One region of the Paenibacillus sp. ALE3 genome, then DNA from elsewhere that is predicted to be linked to it. Evidence: riboswitches for the same ligand, from Rfam matches in the RefSeq annotation. Region 1 holds a riboswitch; the other holds the start of a gene.
The links. Region 1 has a riboswitch for S-adenosylmethionine ahead of ACXHJ2_RS03015 (methionine ABC transporter ATP-binding protein). Riboswitches for the same ligand answer to the same signal wherever they lie in the genome.
Positions count from the first base shown of each region.

Region 2: it holds a riboswitch for S-adenosylmethionine, as region 1 does, so the genes downstream of both, metA (homoserine O-acetyltransferase MetA) here and ACXHJ2_RS03015 (methionine ABC transporter ATP-binding protein) in region 1, are expected to answer to the same signal.

Region 1 is NZ_CM134214.1:659,062-671,701, reverse strand. It holds gene ACXHJ2_RS03035 (NifU family protein) at 63-308, shown strand; gene ACXHJ2_RS03030 (SDR family oxidoreductase) at 399-1,163, opposite strand; gene ACXHJ2_RS03025 (MetQ/NlpA family ABC transporter substrate-binding protein) at 1,307-2,149, opposite strand; gene ACXHJ2_RS03020 (methionine ABC transporter permease) at 2,224-2,892, opposite strand; gene ACXHJ2_RS03015 (methionine ABC transporter ATP-binding protein) at 2,889-3,911, opposite strand; SAM riboswitch class I at 4,049-4,187, opposite strand; gene ACXHJ2_RS03010 (Cthe_2314 family HEPN domain-containing protein) at 4,317-5,036, opposite strand; gene ACXHJ2_RS03005 (UbiD family decarboxylase) at 5,093-6,859, opposite strand; gene ACXHJ2_RS03000 (COX15/CtaA family protein) at 6,990-7,922, opposite strand; gene ACXHJ2_RS02995 (thioredoxin family protein) at 8,138-8,482, opposite strand; gene ACXHJ2_RS02990 (DUF2515 family protein) at 8,718-10,004, shown strand; gene ACXHJ2_RS02985 (putative polysaccharide biosynthesis protein) at 10,023-11,657, opposite strand; gene ACXHJ2_RS02980 (DUF456 domain-containing protein) at 11,791-12,270, opposite strand; gene ACXHJ2_RS02975 (Cof-type HAD-IIB family hydrolase) at 12,321-12,640, opposite strand, start outside.
Region 2 is NZ_CM134214.1:3,535,719-3,548,358, reverse strand. It holds gene ACXHJ2_RS15690 (NAD(P)/FAD-dependent oxidoreductase) at 1-37, opposite strand, end outside; gene ACXHJ2_RS15685 (hypothetical protein) at 152-388, shown strand; gene ACXHJ2_RS15680 (spore coat protein) at 421-807, shown strand; gene ACXHJ2_RS15675 (Lrp/AsnC family transcriptional regulator) at 951-1,451, shown strand; gene ACXHJ2_RS15670 (aminotransferase class I/II-fold pyridoxal phosphate-dependent enzyme) at 1,464-2,675, shown strand; gene ACXHJ2_RS15665 (aspartyl-phosphate phosphatase Spo0E family protein) at 2,791-2,997, shown strand; gene ACXHJ2_RS15660 (hypothetical protein) at 3,098-3,667, shown strand; gene ACXHJ2_RS15655 (cob(I)yrinic acid a,c-diamide adenosyltransferase) at 3,686-4,249, shown strand; gene ACXHJ2_RS15650 (RluA family pseudouridine synthase) at 4,271-5,230, shown strand; gene ACXHJ2_RS15645 (arsenate reductase family protein) at 5,275-5,640, shown strand; gene ACXHJ2_RS15640 (5'-3' exonuclease) at 5,713-6,609, shown strand; gene ACXHJ2_RS15635 (ROK family protein) at 6,829-7,707, shown strand; gene ACXHJ2_RS15630 (HRDC domain-containing protein) at 7,874-8,881, shown strand; gene corA (magnesium/cobalt transporter CorA) at 9,040-9,975, opposite strand; SAM riboswitch class I at 10,525-10,651, shown strand; gene metA (homoserine O-acetyltransferase MetA) at 10,769-11,686, shown strand; gene ACXHJ2_RS15615 (PLP-dependent transferase) at 11,811-12,640, shown strand, end outside.

The DNA.
Region 1 (12,640 bases):
CATTTTAATTTGGCCCGCTTTGTAATATAATAAACAAGGTATAGGAAAGGAGTTGAATTCTAATGAGCGAAGCACAAAGCGTTCAGATGTATGATGAAGTAGCAGACGTACTGGATAAGCTCCGTCCGTTCCTGCAACGCGATGGCGGTGACGTTGAGCTGGTTGACGTTGAAGACGGCATCGTTAAGCTGAAGCTGGTAGGTGCTTGCGGCAGTTGCCCAAGTTCTACAATTACGCTGAAAGCAGGGATTGAACGCGCTCTTCTCGAAGAAGTTGAAGGCGTCCAAGAAGTGGTACAAGTATTCTAATGCTTGATGCATAATGATCAGAGAGTCTTGAGTTCGGTAACGAAGCTCAAGACTCTTTTTTGTATTACAGCGTCTAAAGCTCTCTCAAGCTTATATGGTTGGCCGAATGGGGTCCAATCCTCCGGACACATCCATAATATTGCCTGTTATAAAATCTGAATGCTCCTCACACAAATAGGCGATCACTCGCGCAATGTCCTCTCCGCTTCCTGGACGCCCACGCGGTGTCTCTTTATCCTGCATGCCGATGACATCGGCAATCGACTTTTCCTTGTTCGCTCCTCGGATATCCCCTGGACAGATCATATTGACCGTGATGCCATAGGGAGCTTCCTCTACAGCTAGTGACTTCGTAAAAGACACCAGCCCCACCTTGGCAGCTGCGTAGACAGCCCGATGCGGCCAAGCCCTTGCTTCTCCAGCATGACCAAAGCCAAAATGAATAATACGTCCCCATTGCTGGCTACGCATGTGCGGCAATACCAAATGATCCAGCAACATGGTACCGACCAAATTTCCCTGTATCATGGCATGAATCTCAGCTACACTGTAGTCCGCAAAAAGACGGCGTTCCCGGATGAAGGGTCCGGCATTGTTCACCATAATATCAACCCCGCCCAGACGATCCTGCACTTCACCGATCAGCCTGGTGATATCTTCCTGAACAGAGATATCTGCTTGTAAAGACAGACAGCGTACTCCCTTAGATTCAATTACCTGCTTAAGCGCTTCGGCTTCAACCTGGCTATGGACATAATTTAGTGCAATGTCACAACCTTCATCAGCCAAACGCAGAGCGGTCATTTTACCTAAACCTTTGGCACTGCCCGTTATGAGTGCGACTTTGTCTCTCAACAGTTTTCCTCCTCTTCACAGAGAACGGTCACCCCCAAGTATAAAATATTTAAGCAATCCCTACAACTCCAGCCAAGAAGAAACCCCAGTCCTCTTGTTTAAGAGAAGCTGGGGTTTACGTTCAGCGGTTTCTTAGTTTCTGCTTAAAATGCAGGGATAATTGCGCCTTGATATTTGTCTTCAATGAATTTTTTAGTTTCTGGAGATTGCAAAGCTTTAAGCAGTTTTTGGATCGCTTCGGAATCTTTATTATCAGGACGTGCTACCAGTACGTTAGCATATGGTGAATCTTTGTCTTCCAGTGCCAATGCATCCTTGGTCGGATTCAGCTTGGCTTCCAAAGCGTAGTTCGTGTTGATCAACGCAATATCCACTTCAGGCAACTGACGTGGCAGCATAGCTGCTTCCAAAGTTTTAAATTCCAGATTTTTCTTATTTTCAGTAATATCTTTTACGGTAGCTTCAATGTTGCTTGCGTCCTTCAGCTTGATCAGACCTTGTTTCTCCAACAGCAACAATGCACGGCCTCCATTGGTCGCATCGTTCGGAATCGCTACTGTCGCACCGTCTGGAAGTTCATCAAGCTTTTTATATTTTTGAGAGTAGATACCGAATGGCTCCAGATGAACAGCGCCAATAGATACCAGATCCATTTTACGCTCTTTATTCATCACATTCAGGTAAGGTACATGTTGATAAAAGTTAGCATCCAGTTGCTTGTCAAACAATTGCACGTTCGGCTGTACATAGTCGTTAAACTGAACGACTTGAAGGCGAACTCCTTCTTTTTCCAACTGAGGCTTGATCGCTTCCAAAATTTCCGCATGTGGCACAGGAGAAGCTCCAACTTTCAGTTCGACTTCACGTGGTGACCCGCCTGTATTTTCGGCCGCATTGTTTGTATCCGATGTAGTGCTCTTTGTACCGCAAGCAGCCAGTACCGCAATTAATGTCAAGCTCAATACAGCCAATACCCATTTCTTCATGTTGTTACCCCTCCAATAATTTGTAATATTCAGGATCAGACGTCCTGATCAATAAGGATATCTATATGTTTTCCCTATTTTCGAGTATAATGCCGCACAAGGCGATCTCCTGCCATTTGCAGCAGTTGTACCAATACGATCATCAGCACGACCGCAACGATCATTACAGCCGTTTCATAACGATAATAGCCGTAGTTGATTGCCAGCGTACCCAGTCCACCGCCCCCGATCATACCGGACATTGCCGTGTAGGATACGAGTGTAACGACGGTAATGGTTAATGCGGCGAGCAGGCCCGGCAGTGCCTCACGTAACAGCACACGCCGGATAATTTGTCCTGTCGAAGCCCCCATCGCTTGTGCAGCTTCAATGACACCCTTGTCCACTTCACGTAGTGACGTTTCGACAAGACGTGCGAAGAAAGGAGCAGCCCCGATAACCAATGGCGGAATGGTTCCCAGCACCCCGGTCGAGGTACCTACCAACGATCGTGTAAAAGGAATAAGTGCAACGATCAAAATGATAAATGGTACGGAACGCAAAATGTTCACGATGAAGGATAATACAATGTATATCACCTTCATCAAAGTCAACGAGGAGCGGCTCGCCAGAAACAACAATATACCGAGCGGCAATCCAATAACGAGGGTGAACAATGCAGATGCCCCGAGCATCTGAAGGGTTTCCAGCGTAGAATTCCCTAGCTCTTCCCAACTCACTTGCGAAAAATCAAGTTCGCTCATTGTCCGATCACCTCCACATCAAGTCCTTGCCCAGACACTTCGCGCAGCGTATGCTCTATATCTGAATGGTTTCCTTCAAAACGAACGATCAGCTGTCCATACGGTACATTTTTAATTGTAGAGATGGTTCCCTGCAAGATTGCAAAATCAACACCCGTACTTCGAGCCGTACGCGACAGAATCGCATCATAAGTTTTGCTGCCTAAGAAGGAGATACGTACTACCTGTGTCGATTCCCCGCTACCTGCAGCTGCAATCGCTGCTTGTAACTCCTCGGGATGTTCCGCCTCCCGCTGGATAAAGTCCTTAGTTACCTGATGCTGTGGCTTCAAAAATACTTCCGCCACCGGACCTTGCTCCACGATATCGCCCTGATGAATGACGCCAACTCGATCACAAATGCTTTGAATGACATGCATCTCATGAGTAATCAATACGATGGTCAAATTAAAACGTTGATTAATATCCAACAGCAATTTCAGGATAGACCCTGTCGTCTGCGGATCAAGCGCAGACGTCGCTTCGTCACACAGCAACACATGCGGATCACTAGCCAGTGCCCGTGCAATTCCTACCCGCTGCTTCTGTCCACCTGAGAGCTGTGACGGATATTTTCCACTGTGTTCTTTGAGCCCCACTAGTTCCAGCAGCTCACGAACTTTCTTGTCCATCTCCTGCTTAGGGGTACTTACCAGACGCAATGGAAATGCAATGTTGTCATACACTGTCGCCGAAGACAACAAATTAAAATGTTGAAAAATCATTCCGATTTTTCGGCGTTGCTTCTGTAACTGGGATTGACTCACAGTCACAAGGTTAACCCCATCTACCCATACTTCGCCTGAAGTAGGGCGCTCCAATAAATTAATACAGCGGATCAACGTACTTTTGCCCGCCCCGGAATGACCAATCACCCCGAATATTTCTCCACGCTTTATAGAAAGATTCAACCCGGACAACGCATTAACGCGTCGGTTTCCTTTACCATAATGCTTGGTTAATTGCTTAAGCTCTATCAACGTGCTGCGACCCCCTTCACTTCTTCCTTACCCTTTTAACCAGTTGTCATCTCTCAGGATTGTATAAAATCGGCTATTTATTTATACAAAAAAGAGCCCCTTTCACAGAATGAAAAGGGCCCCACCTTGCGAACCTTTTCTCATCTGCCAAAATCGCTATAACTCTAGCGGTTTTGTAGGAATTAGCACCATATGTTCCCTCCCGGTGCATTACACCGGGAAAGAACGGGTTGCCGGGCTTCATCGGGCCAGTCCCTCCACCTCTCTGGATAAGAAAAATATGTTAAACTCCAGCTTTAGCTGTCCGTTTAGTTTATATAAAAAAATAATTCAAGCATTTTTCTGAAACTAGGTTTCAGTATAGATAGTTTACATTGCTTTGTCAAAGGATATTTTCTGTCATAATTATGGGCGCACTGCCCGGTTCTCCCATTGTTTCGCAGTATAAGAAAATGCGTTTGATAGCGACCGGCATACCATTTCCAAGCCCTGCTGCAAATCTTCTAGATGGTGATCGAGGTCCTCCAGTTGGATTTTGCCATATAAAGCACGGTGACGTTGCCAGAGATCATCCTGCATTTCCGTGTTCATATAGTGTATCTCCGTATTTCGCCGCTTACGCAGCCGATTGATAGCATCGTTGTATGTGTCCTTGATATCAATTAAATTATCGGTCAATACAGGATGCATTTTGAGATACTTCAGCTGTCGCAACACAGTAAAATACGAATAATGCGCCTTATACTGCCCTGTTTTTAAATCATACAGGTCATTCATCCAGTTACCCAACTTATCCAAAATAGAGAATACCCGCACAAACCCATCCTTATAAAAGAATACGTACAAGGCATAATCGGATTTTTCATCCTTGCTCATATCTTCAGCGTATCCGGCTTTTACTTTCATACGAAAAAAGGCGGCAGCATGATGGCTCTGCTCCAGTTCATCCAATGACGACATTAGACCACGCGTCAAAATATCCGCCTTCCGAAAGTCATGAGTCGGATCACCACTGGCCTGGATTTGTCGCTCCAGCAAATGTAACATGTCTGACATGCTATTCATGGCATCCAGCAGGAAACCATTATTTACACGCGGGGGCTCGCCCAACAGCTTGCGTATCATGCTTCACGCCTCCTTCATATCTGTAAAATCCGGCTGTTAAGATGCTTTAATAGGCGTCAAGCGAAATAACTCGTCCATCGTTGATCTACAAGCTTAACAATATCTTCACGTGGCAGTACCTCATCAGGGTAGCCCGGCTTCATACGTGCATCCACCACAATCGGCAGCTTATAGTTCAGGTGATGCAAACGCACTTCGCTGTCAGCGTACATATCTGTAGCCGGGTTAAAGCGTGTGAATACTGTCCACAGGAACGAAGCTTGGGAGCGAACAACTTCTTTGGCATCGTCCACGATAAAGACAAGCGGCCACTCCTGCTCACCCGCAGCTAATCGCTCCAATACACGCGCAGCGAGTTCAGGCTCCTGCTCAAAGGACGAGCCGGATACAACGAGGCATCCTCCGCAATACGGTTCGATGTCACGAATTCCCGGCAGATCGCCCCCTTCATAAACTCGAGGCAATTCACGCACAGGCTCGCCTACTCCCATCAGAATCGCCTTACTGCCATGATTCAGCTTACGGCCCGTGTAATCGAGTGTATCGTGAGACGTATGGTTGAAAATAAACAAATCTCTGGCTGGATTAAATCGTTCCAAAATGGTTTCGAGCAGCAGGTTAAAGTCGGATAAATCGATTACCCGATCCGTCAGCATCAGGAATTTGGTCAACGACAATTGGCCTTGACCCAGAATGGTGAAGCCGGATACCAGCGCTTCACGGGAGTAGCTTTCACGTACGACTGCCGCTGCCAGCGCATGTACACCTGTTTCCGCATATGCCCATAACGACTTGACGGAAGGCATTACAAGCGGATAAGCGGGCGACAACAGACGTTGCAAAAACTCGCCGAGATAGTAGTCTTCCTGCCGCGGCTTACCTACAATGGTCGCCGGATAAATGGCATCTTTACGGTGATGCATATGTTTGACATGAAACACAGGGAAATCATGTTGTAATGAGTAATAGCCAAAATGATCGCCAAACGGTCCTTCCGGGCGGCGTTCATGAGGCGGCACATAGCCGCTGATCGCAAATTCGGCTTCTGCCGGAATCCGGTGACCTCCGAGCGGGTCTTCCGTCATGGGCAGCTTACCCCCCATAATAAGGGAAGCCAGCAATAGCTCAGGCAAATTTTCCGGGGCAGGAGCAATCGCAGACGCAATCAGAGCAGGCGGGCCACCGATGATGATCGTCGTAGGCAACGGCTCATTACGCAGCTCTGCTTCATGATAATGGAAGCCGCCGCCTTTATGGATCTGCCAGTGAATCCCAGTCGTCTGATCATCATAAATCTGGATGCGATACATCCCCAAATTATGATCCTTGGACTGACCTGGCTTTTCGGTATACACGAGCGGAAGCGTAATGAACGGTCCTCCATCCTCGTGCCAGCTGGTCACTCTAGGCAGTGGAGCCAGCGGAGCATCAGTACGGCGAACGCCCAATACAGGGGCTTCGCTATGAGATACTGTTTTTAGTCCTACTTTTAGCATGTCCTTAATCAGCCCACGTTCATTCCACAACGATTTGGGGGTAGGTGGAAGCAACGTTTTGGTCGCACCTACAATTGCATCCATCAGTTGCTCTGGACGAGGGCCAAAAGCCATGTCCACACGGCGATTCGTACCGAACAAATTACTGGCTACAGGAAACGGGGTTCCTTTGACATTTGTGAACAGCAGCGCCGGACCTTCTTCCTCAATGACTCTTCGGTGGATCTCGGCCAGCTCCAAATAAGGATCGACAGGTGCTTCTATAATTTTAAGATCATTTTCTTTACGCAGCGCTTCAATAAATTGGCGCAAATTCTGGTAGATCAACTGGATGATTCCTCCTAAGCAAATCAAGCCCTCGAGAAACTCGTGGGCCTGGTTTGTTTCTTATGATGTTATTATACGTGTTCCAACGCCTCTTGGGCAAAAATACGCTTCATTATAATCTACAAAATGCTTAGGTACGCTGTGCTTGGGTCGGAACAAGCTTGCGGTCCGGTGACAATTGCCATACACGATAGCTCAGATAAGCCAAAATGGAGAACAACGATGCAATCACCAGCATATGTCCCAGCACGATAAACATGTAAATTTCAGGTCTGTTGACGTACAGCAAGATAATACCAATCACCACTTGAAGAATAATCAATACGACCGATACGACACCCAGAGTACGAATATCCCGGTGATTCGGGTGATAACGATACGAGTAGTGACCCACAGCCAAAATAATGACGAACAGCAGACCGGCTGAAATCTGATGAAGCAGCAGTGGAGATATGAAACCCCCAATATTTACAACCTTCTGGATGACCGAATGACTAAGCAACGCTCCTGAATAGACAGCAATATAGGTATAAATCGTTGATAGCCATATAAAGTTACGATAGCCGCGACTGACACGCCCAGGAATCAGACGGGGAGTGTAGCGTGAATCCGCATGCTCCTGCCAGGCCCCCAGCGTCATCATGGTCGCACTGGCAAAAGCAATAAGCGCAAAGCCAAAATGCAGCCCCATGACTGCAGCCGATTGGGAGAAGATGACAGCCAATGCCCCCATCGCACCTTGTATGATAACAAACAATAGCGTGAGTAAAGAGAATAGCTGTAAATCCTTCCGATGCTTCATAAACAGCAAAAAGCCGACAAACGAGGCGATAGAAAGAATTCCGGCCATGGCACTGACAGAGCGATGAGAGAACTCAATAAGGGATGCGATGGTATGCGCCGGAACCAGCTTACCATTACAAAGTGGGAATTCTCTTCCACAGCCGAGACCCGAATCCGTTCGCGTCACGACACCTCCACCGAAGGTAGCCAAAAACATGACAATACATGTTACGAGTGCCAGCCATTTTAATATTCTGATTTTGTTATTCAATGAATTCACCCGTATCCTTCCAAATATAATATTTATTCACTTTATATGTTGTGAAATGATCACTTAAAGTAATTATAACTGATATATCGTTCCTTGACATACGAGCTTTGTTGACAAAATGTGAACGTGTCCGTAAGAAAGCCGCCTCCTTCGGAAGGAAGCGGCTTTCTGAATATCCTGATGATTAAGGTTCCCTGCGGAGCCCTCATACATACTATTATCCGTTATTTTGCCAAGTTAGCATGGACTTCTACAGCCCGGTCCAAAAACTGCTCGATTTCCTCGCGGGATTTACGCAATCTGTTCACCAGACGTACTAGTTCTCGCCCTTCACTGTAAGCGATAAAGCTAGGAATCCCTAGAACATTTTGCTCTTGGCTGACACTTTCGGCCTGTTCTACATCAATCTCAATTAATGTAAGCTTGTCTGCATATTGTTGCTCTACATCAGGCATGAATGGATCAATAAAATGACAATCCCCGCACCAGTCCGCCTTGAACACAGCTACCGTTACACCTGGAGTGGATATTGCCTTATTAAAGTCTTCATGAGAGACGATTTTTTGCATACATAATTCCTCCTTAAACTTCTTTTGTGCAGGAGATCCTGTACTTTCTATTGTAACGCCAAGTGAAGCTTTTGCACACTCCCCTATTATGCTCACATGCCGATTGGAAGCCCTCTCATTGAGACATACTATAGATATACTTAAGAATCCACATAGGCGACGACATCCCAATAGCATACCCAACATACTTGGTGGAATACGGGGATGCCTGCATTTGAAAGGAGGTTATTTAAACATGTCTCTCACCGAATGGCTCCATGTCGCATCTCGACAGCTTCAGGGAGGGCTAAAGTTACTGGGTTCCGTTCCACGTGTTGCGGAGGAGGCATGGGAGGGCAAACGTGCGGCCTGGACCGAATCCCGTAAATTACGCTATCCCTTGCGTGATCTGCCGTGGGATTATCATTCGGCACAGGCCGCCATGAATGAAGCTGAAGCATTAATGCTGGTGAACGGACCCGCTACGCGTCCCTCTTCTCTAAATATGCCCTTATGCGAAACAGACTGTGAGCTGCTGGAGCGGATCAAGAACGATACAGCACAGGAGAATCGCAGCAACATCACGCGCACTGCCGCTTATCTTGAATGCTATCGTGGCTACCCGGAATTACACTGGGCATTACTGGCCCATCTGGTTTCTCGTAATGGCGGCTATAATATGACTGACCTGAAGGGGGAGCTCATTGGCAACCTGTTCGGCGAACAGGAAAAGGAGTGGCTGTATCGGCTACTTGAGCGCTGTAACGCTCTTATTTTTCAAGACGCTTATCCACAGTTGCAGCTTTACATGCACAGCCGTCATTTGGGACGGAGTTGCTTCCATTTGTTGCCTCATTTTCACGTTTCGCCATTCATGAAGCCCTTTTGGGAACGTTTCTGGGCTTGGCGGGATAGTTCTCTTTTGACGGTAGCGCTCATTATTAATGAACAAAACTATATTGAAGGACGGGTTGTGAAAGACCCGTATTTTCAAAAATTTGTGACACATAAGCCAGGCTTTTATTTGCATGACTGGCTTCAGCTCAATCAGGTTATATTTCCGCTTGGGCTAAACGGTGGACTTGCCGGACTTGTCATGGAGCGTTTTGGCCATCTGGATGAGCGGATCGGTTTTGGTAAAAGTCTTTACGCTATGTTATTTGGCCATCAGCAGGTACTGGATCAGGTATCCGCATTTGCTACCAGCGTGCCGCATACCGGGTCTCGCAGCGACTATTGGCCCGGACTATTCACACCAAATGTACAAAAAGCGCTGCGCTCTCCAGCAGAGAGTGCAACGCTTTTAGCACATGAATGGCTCCCGCCAAGTCAACGTCTGTACAGCCCGGAGCTGAACGCCGTCTGGTCAGATACAGCCTATGATCCGATTCCCCGTTATGACTGGTTTCAGGACGGTTCTACACTTGGGCATATCAGTGAACCAAAACGGCCTCTGTTATTTGCCATGCGCCATGAGCATCGCCATGGCATTCAAAAAACAGCAATGGCCCATGATGCTCATAGCTTGCGGTCCTTTCACTGAACAGATGAGAGGGCTTTTTTAGCCTCGTTGTTGAGTGGACTCACGCTGTAGGCGCATTAACGGACGCAATACCTTCTGCAACACGCGCGGATAGTTACCCAGCTCGTCCCTGCGCAATACGCGCAGTACAACCAGCAATACCAAGTAGCATACCAGTACAACCACTCCGGCAATGCAGCACGCAATCAAGAAGGCTACACGCGCAGGCATCAGATGTACCAGCAAAATGCAGGCTTCATTTACTCCGTACCCGATAGCTCCCGAGACAACGACTGCGGTTAGGAAGCCTGCCCAGCGCCGGCCCATGATTGAGAAGGAAACAATACCTTTCAGCACACGCAAATTCAGCAACGTAATGACGAGGAAACACAAACCGGTTGCGGCAATAATTCCGTAAATCCCTAGCCAACCAGCCAGCAGCCAGCTCGCTGCCAACTTCACGACGATACCAACCATCACATTGACCATTGAAATACGCGGCTTGCCCATACCGATCAATATCGAATTAGAGGTCATCATCGTAATCTGAAAGATCGTTCCGAGTGTCAGAACAGCGATAATCCCGCTGCCTCCAAGCGAGCTGAACAGCAGACCATTAATAGAATAGGCAGTTACACATAAAGCCAGCACAATCGGCATTCCAGTCAGAATAGAGATGCGCAAGGCCAGCGTCATCTGATTTTGTAAATGCTGTTCATCCTTACGGGCAAAAGCCGCTGAAATGATCGGAATGAGCGATTGACTGAGTGCAATGGCCAAAATCGGCGGAATGCCTGCCACACTCTGTGCCCTAGAGCCTAAATAACCCAACTGAGTAGTCGCCTGATCCAATCCCACTTGTCCAGACAGCAGTCTAACTACAATCGACGTATCAATAAAATTAACCGCCGGAACCGTCAGAGACGACAACACGATAGGAATAGAGAGCTTGAAAATATCTTTGTAAATGCGCATCATCGGTAGCGCGGAGCTTTCCTCTTGGAATTGCTCTTGACGATCCTGGCGATCCTGACGACGCAATTTCACCGTGTAATACAGCATGACCCCAAGAGCGCCAAGACTTCCCATGACACCCCCAAAGGAGGCTCCCGCAGCTACCTCACGATCTCCATAGCCAAGCTTCAAAATAATAAAAGCGAGTAGAATTGCGGTGGCTACCCGTGCGACCTGCTCCACAATCTGTGAAATACCACCTGCGGTCATATTACCGCGTCCTTGGAAGTATCCGCGCATCATCGCAATGGCAGGAAACAACAGCAAAGCGGGTGCCAAAGCCTGAATAGCCAAAGCAGACTGCGGAACCCCTGCTACATGCTCGGCAAAATAAGGCGCTCCAAAATACAGCAGCGCCGTAATGATAACACCGGCCACGGCCGCGAATATCAAAGCCGCACGATACACACGTCGCGCTTCCGCAGGCCGATCCAGTGCGTAGCGTTCCGAAACCATTTTGCTCAGTGTGCTGGGAATGCCGGCCGTAGCGACCGTGAGCAGCATCAAATAAGCGTTGTTCGCAATAGTAAACGAGGCGTTCCCGACGGAGCCGAGCAAATGCTCCAATGGAACGCGCTGTACCAGACCAAGCACTCTGGCCACCAAAGCGGCAGCGGCTAAAATAAGCGTACCTTTAAGGAATGTTTCTTTATTGGACAAAATGCGTTCCCTTCTTTCTTGCTGTTCACATGCATGCAAAAGCCCCGCAACAAACAGTCATGGCCTGAGCCATCACCGGTGCGGAGCCGCATGTCGATTCTGTCTCTGCAAATCATAATAAACGAATCTCTGGTTAAAACACCCAAATCAAGAATACAATAATCATGGCAAGCTGCAAAATTACTTTCATCACGGTGCTAGTAAACAGGCCCAAGACGGAGCCAAAGCCCACTTTTATAGCTCGATCCAGCGGGGCTTTACCAATCAGTTCACCCAGCACAGCACCGATAAATGGTCCCAAAATCAGACCGAATGCCGGAATAACGAAAGGGCCAATAATGATTCCTACTGTACTAAGGATCGCTGATAAACGCGAGCCGCCAAATCGCTTGACTCCCCACGCATTCACAGCATAATCCGCAATAAAAAGGGCAACGACGATTAGTGTTTGTATAATCCAAAACAAAGCATTGTATGGAGCAAACGAGAAAAACCAGCCGTATACAAAAAATGCAAAATAAATGGCGAGCGCCCCCGGCAATACGGGATACACCGCTCCCGCCATGCCCACAATGAACAGTACAATGACAACAATCCAACCTACAACGTCCATGGGCCTCCTCCTTCTCGTCTATTCATCTTGCTTGTGCACTATTCATTTTATTACACAAGCACATAATCTCGAATCACTTCTACAATGCCGTCCTCATTATTCGAAGCCACAACCACATTAGCGGCTTCTTTTACCGTATCCTGAGCATTCCCCATCGCTACGCCCAGTCCAGCCGCTTGAATCACAGCCAGGTCATTCAAACTGTCGCCAACGGCAACCACCTGCTCCATGGTAATGCCGAGCAGGTCGCACACTTCAGCGATGCCACTGGCTTTGGATATACCGGCCGGATTAATTTCCAGATTCGTCATCGAAGAATTGGAAATTTCAAGTCCACCCATCTCCTGAAGCTTGAGCAAAATTTGATGGC
Region 2 (12,640 bases), 2.9 Mb from region 1:
TATTAGGCCAATATGTTTTCCCGATTATCAACTCCATATAAAATAGCACTCCTCATAGGTAATATGTAGTATCTCTTATGCGTACATAGTATTTCGCCAAAGGGACAAGATAACCAGCGTGCAACAAAACATTTAAGGAGGCACAGAGATTATGCAATCTACGAACATGCAACCCTTGTCAGGCAAAGAGCTGGAGTACATCGTGGACTCCATTTCCAATGAAGAACTACTACTCAAACAATGTGCGGCCACAGCGGCGTCTATTCAGCATCCAGCCATCCAACAAGCCTGTTTGCAACTGGCAAGAACTCATGAGCACCACTTGAATCTGCTTTCTAATGCTCTTCAACAGCATCAGCAGCTTGCTCCAATGCAGCCGCAGCAGTAATTTGGACTAACTAATAAAGGAGGTTTGACAGAATGTATTCACAAAACAATATGTCATTTATGCCCGAAGAGGATTTGCTCTATACCATTCTTGCTGATATGAAACGTACAGTGCGCGAGTACACAACAGCGACGACAGAATCCAATTGCCCGTCTGTGCGTCAGATGTTCACCGACCTTACGAATGATACATTGCGTCTGCAAGGTGATTTGTATCATCTAATGAGCCAGAATAATATGTACACCGCTCCGACTAAAGCGCTGCGCATCGATTTGGATAAACAGATTCAAGAAGCTCGCAAGACCCAACAGGAATGCCAACAGTTCATTCAGCAGAAGTCGTCATCCGCGGGAGTATATGGTCAACCTATGCATCAGCAAGGCCAATCTACTCATCAAAGCAACCCTTATTATATGTAAACGGGATTTTCCGTTTTTGAAGCAATTTCCCATAACAGCCGTCCGTCTGCCGGGTTTACCGGGGCGGACGGTTTTTCTTTGCAGGTTTAAAGTGCGTATTGTATGATGTATAGTAATCTCTTTCGATGGAGGCCTTATGTAGAATGACAGAGCTGAATGAATTAAAACTAAAAGTGCTGGAATTGTTAAAAGAAGATGCAAGAAGAACACCGACTCTATTGGCTACTATGCTGGGGGTAGACGAGCAAGACGTACGCACCTCAATTAAAGAGCTTGAAGACCAACATGTGATCGTCAAATACGCCGCTGTAGTCAATTGGGACAAAGTCGACGACGAAAAGGTTACCGCTTTGATCGAAGTGCAGATTACACCTGAGCGTGGAAGAGGATTTGAAGGGATTGCAGAACGGATTTATTTGTATCCGCAAGTTAAATCTGTTTATCTCATGTCCGGAGCATATGACTTGCTGGTAGAGGTGGAAGGCCGAAATCTCCGTGAGGTCGCTAATTTTGTGTCGGAGAAGCTATCCCCTATTGATTCGGTTTTGTCTACCAAGACTAATTTTACGCTTAAAAAATACAAGCAGGACGGAATTATCTTTGAGGACCATCAGGAAGATAATCGTCTGATGATTTCGCCGTAAAGGAAGATCATGATGAATTTCAAAACAGAAGCATTCACCGACAGTAACAAGGCCATGAGTTCTTATTTATCCCCATTGGTACGCGAGATTCCATCATCGGGTATCCGTAAGTTTTTTGACCTGGTGGGTGGTAACAAGGACATTATTACCCTGGGGGTAGGCGAACCGGATTTTACAACCCCTTGGCATATGCGGGAAGCCTGTGTCTATTCATTGGAGCGAGGCTTCACCAGCTATACGTCTAATGCGGGAACGCCAGAACTGCGTGAAGCGATTAGTGAGTATCTGAATGAGCAATTTGACGTCCGCTATGATCCTAAAAATGAGATTATCGTAACAGTTGGAGGTAGCGAGGCAATTGATCTTGCGTTGCGCGCCTTAATTGTACCTGGTGATGAAATTCTGGTGCCTGAGCCGTGCTACATTTCCTATTCTCCAATCACTTCGATTGGAGGCGGGATTCCGGTCGGTATTGAAACGTTTGCCAAGGATGAGTTTAAGCTGACGGCTGAGGCGCTGGAGGCAAAAATTACACCAAAATCCAAGGTGTTGATTTTATGCTATCCGAGCAACCCGACCGGGGCTACGATGACTTATGAAGATTGGCTTCCGATTGCGGAAATCGTGGAAAAGCATGATTTGATCGTCATCTCTGATGAAATCTATGCCGAATTGAATTATGGCGACAAGCATGTCAGCTTTGCTTCGGTACCGGGTATGATGGATCGTACGATTCTCGTTAGTGGTTTTTCCAAAGCCTTCGCCATGACTGGCTGGCGTATTGGATATACTTGCGGGCATCCTGATTTGATTGCTGCTATGCTCAAAATCCATCAGTACACTGTTATGTGTGCGCCTTCTATGGGCCAAGTTGCAGCACTGGAAGGCTTGCGAAATGGTATGGGTGAGAAAGATCGAATGGTAGAAGCCTATAATCAGCGTCGTCGTCTGATGGTTGAGGGATTCCGCGACATTGGTCTGGAATGCCACGAGCCAAGAGGGGCTTTTTACGTTTTCCCGAGTATTCAAAGCACAGGACTCAGCTCGGATGAATTTGCGCAGCGCCTATTGGCAGAGGCCAAAGTTGCAGCTGTACCGGGCAATGTGTTTGGTTTGGGAGGCGAAGGCTATCTTCGGTGCTCATATGCGACTTCTGTCACTCAGCTGACGGAAGCTCTGGATCGGATTGGTCATTTTGTTGAAAAAGTTAAAAAAGAAGGTTAAAATTATTTTTTTTATGGGTAATTCATAGAAAATAGTCTTTTATTTCTAAATTTCTATGCTATAATTTGAAATCGGAAGCAGGAAGTTCAATTTTTCAATTACAGGAGGAGTGCTCATGTCATATGTTGGATATAAGTCGCCGAGTTCAATAGGATACGACATTTCCCTGGAAGATGAAATTTTGTTCCTGCGCAATGAGATGATGCGGACGTTTCAGGAAGAGCAGTCCTTCACCTCTGATCTTGTCATCGAGATCAGCTGCAAGCTTGATTTGAAAATCAATGAATACATGAAGCTGTACGGTATGGAATGCAGAGTGTAACTGTGTGAAGTCACCGTAGCTACGAAGAAGGCCGCAAGGCCTTCTTTTTTTGCATTCACAACTTATGATATATTAGTGGCATGGAAGAGGGGGCGTACATATGAGAGCAGGGCTAAAAAGGATATCGCCATGGATTATCGGGATCATAGCACTTATACTATTGGCTGGATGTGGGGGACGGGACAAGGACAGCTTTTCCATATTTATTATGGATAAAGGGGATGCTTCAGTTATTCGTGACGAACTGGCACAAAAGCTTAAGGATAAGCTGGGCGAACAGGCTCCGACGATCGAGATATCAGTCAGCCCACTGTACAACCAGCAGAAACTGGTCGTAGAATATGCGGCCGGAGAGCATGATTTGTTTCTTTTGCCGGAAGAGGATATGAAGTTGTATGGACAGAATGGTTCGAATCTACCGTTAGATGATGCCTTTGACAAAAAGACGTATGCGCGGGGTGTATTCGAGGGCGGCGTATTTAAGAAAAAGGAGCAAGAGGAAGAAGGAACGGATGTAATCAAGGAAACCCATTTATTCGGAATTCCGGTGGAGCAGATGAAGATGTTTAAGGACCTAAAATATAACTCAAACACATTATTTGCTACTGTACCGCCACGCACTAGCAATAAGGAAGAAGCCATCAAGGTACTGAAAGCACTCACAGAATGATAAAGGGGATGGAATGATATGGGTATTTATACCAGAACAGGCGATGAAGGACAAACTTCTGTGATCGGCGGCCGAGTGTCCAAAGATGACGACCGTGTGGAGGCGTACGGTACCATTGACGAGCTGAACAGCTTTGTAGGACAAGCAATCAGCTTTGCCGAAGGGGAGAAGTTTGCGGACATTCGAACTCAATTGGAAGAAATACAGCAGGAGCTGTTCGATTGTGGTTCGGATTTGGCGTTTGTTAAAATTAATGAAAGTAAATATAAGGTAAAAGACGAGCTGGCAGAGCGGCTGGAAGGCTGGATTGATGCATGCCAGGAGGAAAATCCAAAGGTGGAGCGCTTTATTATCCCGGGAGGAAGCACATTATCTTCGACGCTTCATGTTTGCCGCACGGTTTGCCGACGCGCGGAACGCCGTGCGGTTACACTAGGTAAGCACACAGATATCAATCCCGCGGTACGTCGGTATTTGAACCGCCTGTCCGATTACTTCTTTGTTGTGGCTCGCACAGCGAATGTGCGTCAGGGTGTGCCCGATGTCGAATATGTGCGCAGCAAAAAGGTGTTCCGCAAATAAGGAGGCAATCGGGAATTTGTGATGAGCTTGTACTATGAACCTATCGTATATATGATCCCTCCTGAGGAGGAGGGCATGTTGTTGAAGACCATTCTCCAAAAACGTATGAACATTTCTCGTAAGCTCATATCCAAACTCAAGCTGACCGAACAGGGGATCATGCTGAACGGGATACGTGTGTATATCAGCGTAAAGGTAAAGTCCGGGGATCGAGTAGAGATTCGCATGGAACGCGAGCGTTCCGACGATATTTTACCCGAACCCATTCCTTTTGAGATTTTGTTTGAGGATGAACATCTGTTAGTAGTGAACAAGGCGGCGGGCATGATTGTCCACCCGACTCATGGTCACTACACAGGGACGCTGGCTAACGGGGTTGTGCATTATTGGCAGACCAAGGGGGAGCTGTTTCGGTTTCGTCCTGTTCATCGTCTTGATCAGGAGACGACGGGCGTGCTAGTTGTAGCTAAAAATCCGTATGTCCATCAGCATATTTCCGAACAGATGATTGCGGGAACGGTGGACAAACGCTATACAGCCTTGGTGCATGGGCGCCCTGAGCAGCAGGAAGGCAGGGTGGACGGACCGATTGACCGCAACCCGGATAATCCGCATTTGCGCATGGTGACCCCGGATGGTTATCCTGCTCTTACGCTATATAAGCTAGAGGAAGTGTGGAGCGGAGGAAGCCGCATCGGTCTAAAGTTGGAATCCGGACGTACGCACCAAATTCGGGTGCACATGACATATATCGGTTGCCCGTTGATCGGAGATAAAATGTACCGGATTACACCTAATGACGCTGTGCAGCGTGAGCGATATGATCAGCTTGATGCGAGGATGCCTCGACAAGCCCTGCATGCTTCGGAATTGTCCTTGGTACATCCTGTGACCGGGGAGCGGATGACGTTTTACGCTCCTCTGCCGGACGATATGATCGGAATGCAAGAGCTGTTAAGAGCTCAATATCATCCAGAATAAAATATTCAATAATAGATTGAAACTAAATGGAGGTTAATCTAGCGATGAGCCAACTGAAAGTATATCAATATTCTAAATGCAGCACCTGTCGTAATGCAGTGAAATGGCTGCAAAACAAGGGGCATGAGACGGAACTGATTCCTATATTTGAACAACCGCCCGGCCCGGAGGAACTGGAAGACTTGATTAATAAAAGCGGGCTGGAGTTGAAAAAGTTTTTCAATACAAGTGGTGAAGTATACAAAGAGTTAAAGCTGAAAGATAAGCTTGGAAGCATGAGCCGTGAAGAGCAAATTTCACTTTTGTCCTCGAATGGAAGATTAATCAAACGTCCAATTGTAACTGACGGGAGTAAAGTAACGGTAGGATTCAAAGAGGAAACATTTGAGGGGACATGGGGAGCTCAGTAACGCCCAATTTACCACCATGATATGTTATACTGTGTGGGTTAAATAATATGATGAATGGGAGCAATACAATCTGTGACACAACGCAATGAACAATCCGTAATGCTGGTTGACGGCATGGCCCTGCTTTTTCGTGCTTATTATGCAACCGCTGCAAACGGTTATATCCGTCGTACAAAAGCTGGAGTACCAACGAACGCCATATATGGTTTTATTCGATATTTTTGGGATGCAGTCCAAACCTTTAATCCTACACACGTCATTTGCTGCTGGGATATGGGCGGAACGACATTCCGTGGGGAACATTTTGCTGCGTATAAGGGAAACCGAGCCGACGCGCCAGATGATTTGATTCCTCAATTTACTTTGATCCGTGAAGTGACGGACAGCCTCGGCATTCCCAACATTGGGGCGGAAGGCTTTGAAGCGGATGATTGCATCGGTACGCTCGCACGCCATTATTCGCAAAATGAGGACATGGATGTCATGATTCTATCGGGAGATCATGATTTACTTCAATTGGTAGATGAGCGGACACAAGTCATTATTATGAAAAAAGGACATGGCAATTACATGGTATATACCCCGGAGACGCTGTTGTCTGAAAAAGGGCTTAAGCCGCGCCAAGTGGTGGACCTCAAAGGTCTGATGGGTGATGCAAGTGACAATTACCCGGGAGTACGCGGAATTGGTGAAAAAACGGCCCTCAAGCTGGTGCAGGAATACGACTCCATTGAAGGCATTCTGGAAAATCTAGATCAATTGACACCGTCGGTCCGTAAAAAGATCGAGAGTGATTTGGATATGCTGCATCTTTCACGCAAACTTGCTAAAATTCACTGTGATGTGCCTGTTGCATGTGCTTTAGACAGCTGTCTGTTGACACTGGATCACGTGCAAATTGTCGACAAATTTGAGCAACTTGAAATGAAAAGCTTGTGTACGTTGATGGGTGTCGCAACCGGATCATAATGAAGAGCTGTTAGGCTGGGGATGTACATTTCAGATAGACTAAGTTATATAGGGATGCTGACGCTTGGTGCGTGAGTGTCCTTATTTATATGCCATTATGCCAGCGAAGATATATAGCCATGTGAAGGATTTTATACAATTGTGATAAGGGGATTGACCTTAGGCTCGTTTCAGGTGAATATAGTGAAGAGAGATCATGGAGAGGGGATTACAACAGCTATGACAGTATTGGGAGCAATTGAGGCAGGCGGCACCAAATTCGTATGTGGAATCGGAAATGAACGTGGGGAGGTCTTGGAAAGAGCAAGCTTTCCAACAACAACTCCAGCAGAAACCATGGAGAATGTCATCGCATTTTTTGAAGGCAAAGGGATTGAAGCGCTGGGTGTAGGCTCATTCGGACCAATTGATCCTATCGAAGGCAGTGATACATATGGTTATATTACAACAACGCCAAAGCCGCATTGGGGAAATTATAATCTGATTGGCAAACTGAAGGAGCATTTCGATGTACCTATGGGGTTTGACACGGATGTAAATGGAGCAGCACTGGGTGAATCCATTTGGGGTGCGGCTAAAGGATTGGACAACTGTCTGTATATTACAATAGGTACAGGCATCGGAGCGGGTGCTTTGGTTGGCGGAAAGCTGGTACATGGATTGTCCCACCCGGAAATGGGACACATTCTGGTACGTCGTCATCCAGAGGATAACTATGAGGGCACATGTCCATATCATGGAGATTGTCTGGAAGGACTGGCAGCCGGTCCGGCGCTCGAAAAAAGATGGAAGGTTAAAGGACACGAGCTTTCTGTGGATCACCCTGCCTGGGAAATGGAGGCGCATTATCTGGCACAGGCTCTAATGAGCTATATTTTAATCCTCTCACCGCAAAAAATTATTATGGGCGGCGGAGTAATGAAGCAGGATCAGCTGTTCCCGCTCATTCGTACCAAGCTTCAACAACTTTTAAACGGGTATGTACAGCATTCAAGTCTGACTACAGAAATTGAGCAATATATCGTATCTCCAGGATTGGGTGACAATGCTGGATTGTGCGGAGCTCTGGCTTTGGCCAAGGAAAAGCTGAATTCTTAGAATTTATGGTTGACGGTACTCCAAGGTCCGGTTATCATATAGGCAACAGCATAGTACGGATCAAAAAGGGAAGCACCTTTCTTGCGAATACGCGGGATAGGTGCTTTTTTTTTGCATTTTTGTATTGTGCGGGTCAGTAATCTAATTATATGAGGGAGGAAGAATCATGGAGATTGTATTTTTAAATCGCTTGTCCAAACGGAATGAACAGGGCTGTGAGGACTTTGCGCAGGTATGGATTGGACAACATGAAGGGGGATGGAGTGCAGGCTGGAGCACACACCATGTCCCAGATGAAAGTATAGACGATCTTTGGTATGAGGGGAGTTTGTGGCAGGAATTACTGCATGTATACCGTCATGAGCTGGCGCTCAAGATGGCTGAGGGCTACAGGCCTCTAATTCATGGCGTTTTTCATGAACAAGAAGGATCATCGGGACGTGGACAAACGCTACAAAAGCTGTATTGCTATAGTGATTTGTTTCCGCGTGATGAGGTGTATGAACAATTGACAATGTGGAGACGGCAAAAGGCAGCAGCTGAGCGAAAAGCACCTTATTTTATCGCTACGAATCGACTACTTCGACTCATCAGTGTCTTTCTTCCTCATACCGAAGAAGAATTGTTAGAACTGCCTGGTATGGGCCTGGGTAAGGTGTCGCAATATGGGACGGAGCTATTGGCTATTACGAAGCAAAATGATCGGACTACGCCATTTCCGCTGAACTGGGTAACAGAGGAACTTGAAGAAGAAGTTTTTTTGTCATGGCTGTACAAGCAAAAAGAAAACCAGTACAGACAGGAACTAAACAAGTTTAGCCTGACTAGAGCGATTATCGAAGGTATTTCGGACGGTCTTTCACTGGAGCATATCGGAATGAAGACAGGCTTGCACCGTCGAGAAATGATTGAAGCTGTGGAACATTTGGATAGGGATGGAATGGATATGGAGAAGCTGATCTGCACGGAATTGGCACATGTATCTGAGGAGGAGCAAGCAGCCATCTGGTCTGCTTATGCAGAGTTGGGAGATACGCTGCTCAAGCCCATTATGCTAAAAGTGTATGGAGAAGAAAAAGCGACGGAAACAGGAATGGATCAAATTTATGAGCGATTGCGATTGATTCGTATACGGTTCCGCCATCAGGAGGTACCTGACCAACATGTTGGATAATATAGAGACGATTGGAAGTGCCCTAAAGTACAAATAAGGTGCAATATAAAAAAAGCAGCAGCGAGTTCCTCATAGGAATCAGCTGCTGCTTTTGATGACCAAGCTTGAAAAATCGGAATAAACACCCAGCTTGGTAGTTTTGGTTTACTCTCTTCTTTTCAAACCCAGTCCTTCTTGCGGAAAATACAGAACATACTGACACCTAGTGCCACCATAATCCCAATGACGACAAAATAACCATAACGTGTATGAAGCTCAGGCATATTATCAAAGTTCATCCCATATATTCCGGTAATGACCGTCAACGGCATAAATACGGTTGTAATGGCGGTAAACACACGCATGATTTCATTAGCACGGTTGGCGATACTTGACTGATAAGCTTCTCTAAGGTTCCCCATTAAGTCGCGATAAGTTTCGAAAGTCTCCGAAATTTTCACAGCATTTTCATAAATGTCGCTAAAATATTTTTGTAGTTGATCGTCGATAAGTCGCAAATCCCGTTTGTTCAGGGTATTGATGACTTCCTTTTGCGGACCGAGCACTTTTTTTAGCCATAGAATCTCACTGCGCAAGCCGATGATTTCGTTCAAGTGCGACTTTTTCGTATGCATTAGAATGTCTTCTTCCAGCTTTTCAATACGAACCTCAATCCGGTCACCAACCAGAAAATAGTTGTCAACGATCAAGTCGACCAACAGATACATAAAACGGTCAGGCTGGCTGACTTCCTGCTCCCACAGCATAGGCTTGAGAGTACGAAGCTCATTGATTTTCTGCTTGGTCACCGTAATGATAAAATGGCGGCCGAGAAAAATGTTCAAAGCACGCAAAAATATTTCTTCATCATCAAAACGAATACTATTTACAACGATAAAATAATGGCTTTCATAAATTTCAATCTTTGGACGCTGTTCTTCTTCACTTAAACAGTCCTCTACTGCAAGATCATGCATAGAAAATAAGGGCTGGAGCACTGTCAAATCCTCGACATCGGCATCAATCCAATAAAAGCCTTCTGCCGGTGCAGTGAGCGCCATTTCAATTTCTTCGACAGGGGTAAAAACCCCGTTGTTAACCAAACGGATTTTCATATATGTCACTCCTTATGCTCCGTCGTAACGGAAATACGTTTACCTTAAGCATAAGGAATGGACTCAGTTAGCCAGTTAGCCGGTTCGGGTAAGCGTGCATACCATCAAAAGCAGAAGGCTTTTGGAGCGTGCAGAGCCTGGCGTCCCGTCTTTCGGCAAGCTGAAGTCATTCCTATGCTGTTGTTCAGGGATCGCCGCCTATTCGGACTCGGGTCGCCTTCCATTCCGGATTCACCTCACAAATGTTCTTTTTTAGATTGCCACAGTATCGCAGAAAACACTCTAATCTACACTGCTGCACCATATTTTTGCCTATTAGCACTTGTATAGTATAACGCTCGGCCTACGGCCTTTCAAGCGCAAAATCATGGGCAAAATCAACAGCAGTCATATGAGCTTCTACGACAGCGAGGATATGATTTAACCTATGGAAAAGGTAGACAAAATGTGAATGCAGGGCACAAATTTATAAGTCCATCTTGACGAAGCCCAGCCGATGCATTAAAGTGAACAACAAGAACTTTGTGAACCCAAAATGAATATAGCGAAATCTTATCAAGAGCAGGTGGAGGGACTAGCCCGATGATACCCGGCAACCGGCGATTTTTATCGCACGGTGCTAATTCTTGCAGGACTCGCGCTTTGTACAAAAAAGCGTAGCCCTGACAGATGAGAGAGGCGCATATGGATACAAATATGACCTTTCTCTAACTGAGAAAGGTCTTTTTATTATATGCCCGGCATCTCTACCAGACGATTTTCGCACAACTTACCGATCAAGGAGTGAGTTTACATGCCGATTAAAATCCCAGACACGCTGCCTGCCAAGGAAGTGCTGGAGGGCGAAAATATTTTCGTAATGGATGAAAGCTTGGCTTATCATCAGGATATTCGTCCGTTGCGTATCGCCATTTTGAATTTAATGCCTACCAAGGAAACGACGGAAACCCAACTGTTGCGCTTAGTCGGTAATACGCCGCTACAAGTAGATGTCACGTTGGTGCATATGAAGTCTCATATATCCAAAAATACATCGCAAGAATATTTGAACATGTTCTATAAAACGTTTGATGAGATCAAGAACAGTCGTTTTGACGGCATGGTCATTACAGGAGCTCCGGTTGAACAGCTTGAGTTTGAGGATGTGAACTACTGGGAAGAGATCCGGCAGATCTTTGAATGGACGAAAACGAATGTAACTTCGACCATGCATATCTGTTGGGCCTCACAGGCAGGCTTATACCATCATTTCGATGTCCCTAAATACGGGCTCGACACCAAATGCTTTGGCGTATTTCCACACACCGTAATTAAACCTAAAGTAAAATTGCTACGCGGCTTTGATGAACTGTTTTATGCTCCTCACTCCAGACATACAGAAGTTCGGCGGGAAGATATTGATCATATTGCCGAATTAGAAGTCTTATCCGAATCCGAGGAAGCTGGAGTATACCTAGTAGCCACACTTGACGGTAAACAAATTTTTGTAACAGGGCATTCTGAATATGACCCGCTTTCACTGAAATGGGAATACGACCGCGATGTGGCCAAAGGACTGGATATTGACGTCCCCAAAAATTATTTTCCTAACGATGATCCTGAACGCATACCACCCTCTATCTGGCGAGCTCATGCCAATTTATTATTTTCAAATTGGCTTAACTATTATGTATACCAAGAAACACCTTATGATATCGGACCTCAGATTTAAAAAGGGGCTTGTCGTTTACCCTTATACAGTAACGCCTTGCAGTAGCGCAGCAGTATAGTCTAGGACATCCATTTTTGCAGCATATGTTATAGCACCTACTATGGAAGTGAACAGGAGGATTCATATGAGTGAGAAACAATGGAAAATCGAAAGCAGATTGGCACAAATTGGTTCAATTGAGGAGCCAGTAACTGGGGCTGTTAATTACCCGATTTACCAATCTACGGCGTTCCGCCATCCCCGTCTGGGCCAAAGCACTGGGTTTGATTACATTCGGACGATTAATCCCACGCGAAAGGTACTGGAAGAGGCTGCTGCTGCACTTGAATCTGGTGATGCAGGCTTTGCTTGCAGCTCAGGTATGGCAGCGCTGCAAACTGTATTTGCATTGTTTGGACAGGGAGACCACCTCATTGTATCGCTGGATCTTTATGGCGGGACCTATCGTTTGCTAGAGCGTATTTTATCCAAATTTGGTGTGACCGCAAGCTATGTGGATACAAACGATCTTGTAGCACTCCAACAGTCATGTCGACCGAATACCAAAGCTGTATTCATAGAAACGCCTACAAACCCGTTAATGATGATAACTGATATTCAAGCGGTGGCTTCATGGGCATCACAACATGAGTTGCTTACTATTGTAGATAATACGCTGCTAACACCATATTTCCAGCGGCCATTGGAACTGGGTGCGGATATTGTGGTACATAGCGCAACCAAATATTTGGGCGGGCACAACGATGTGCTGGCAGGGTTGATTGTAACCAAAGGAAAAGAGCTGTCAGCTGAAATTTCCTTCCTGCACAATTCCATAGGAGCCGTGCTTTCCCCGAGCGACTGTTATCAGTTGATGAAGGGGATGAAGACGTTAGCGCTGCGCATGGATCGACATGAGCATAATGCAACGGTGTTGTCTAATTATTTACTGACGCATCCGGCAGTGGCGGAAGT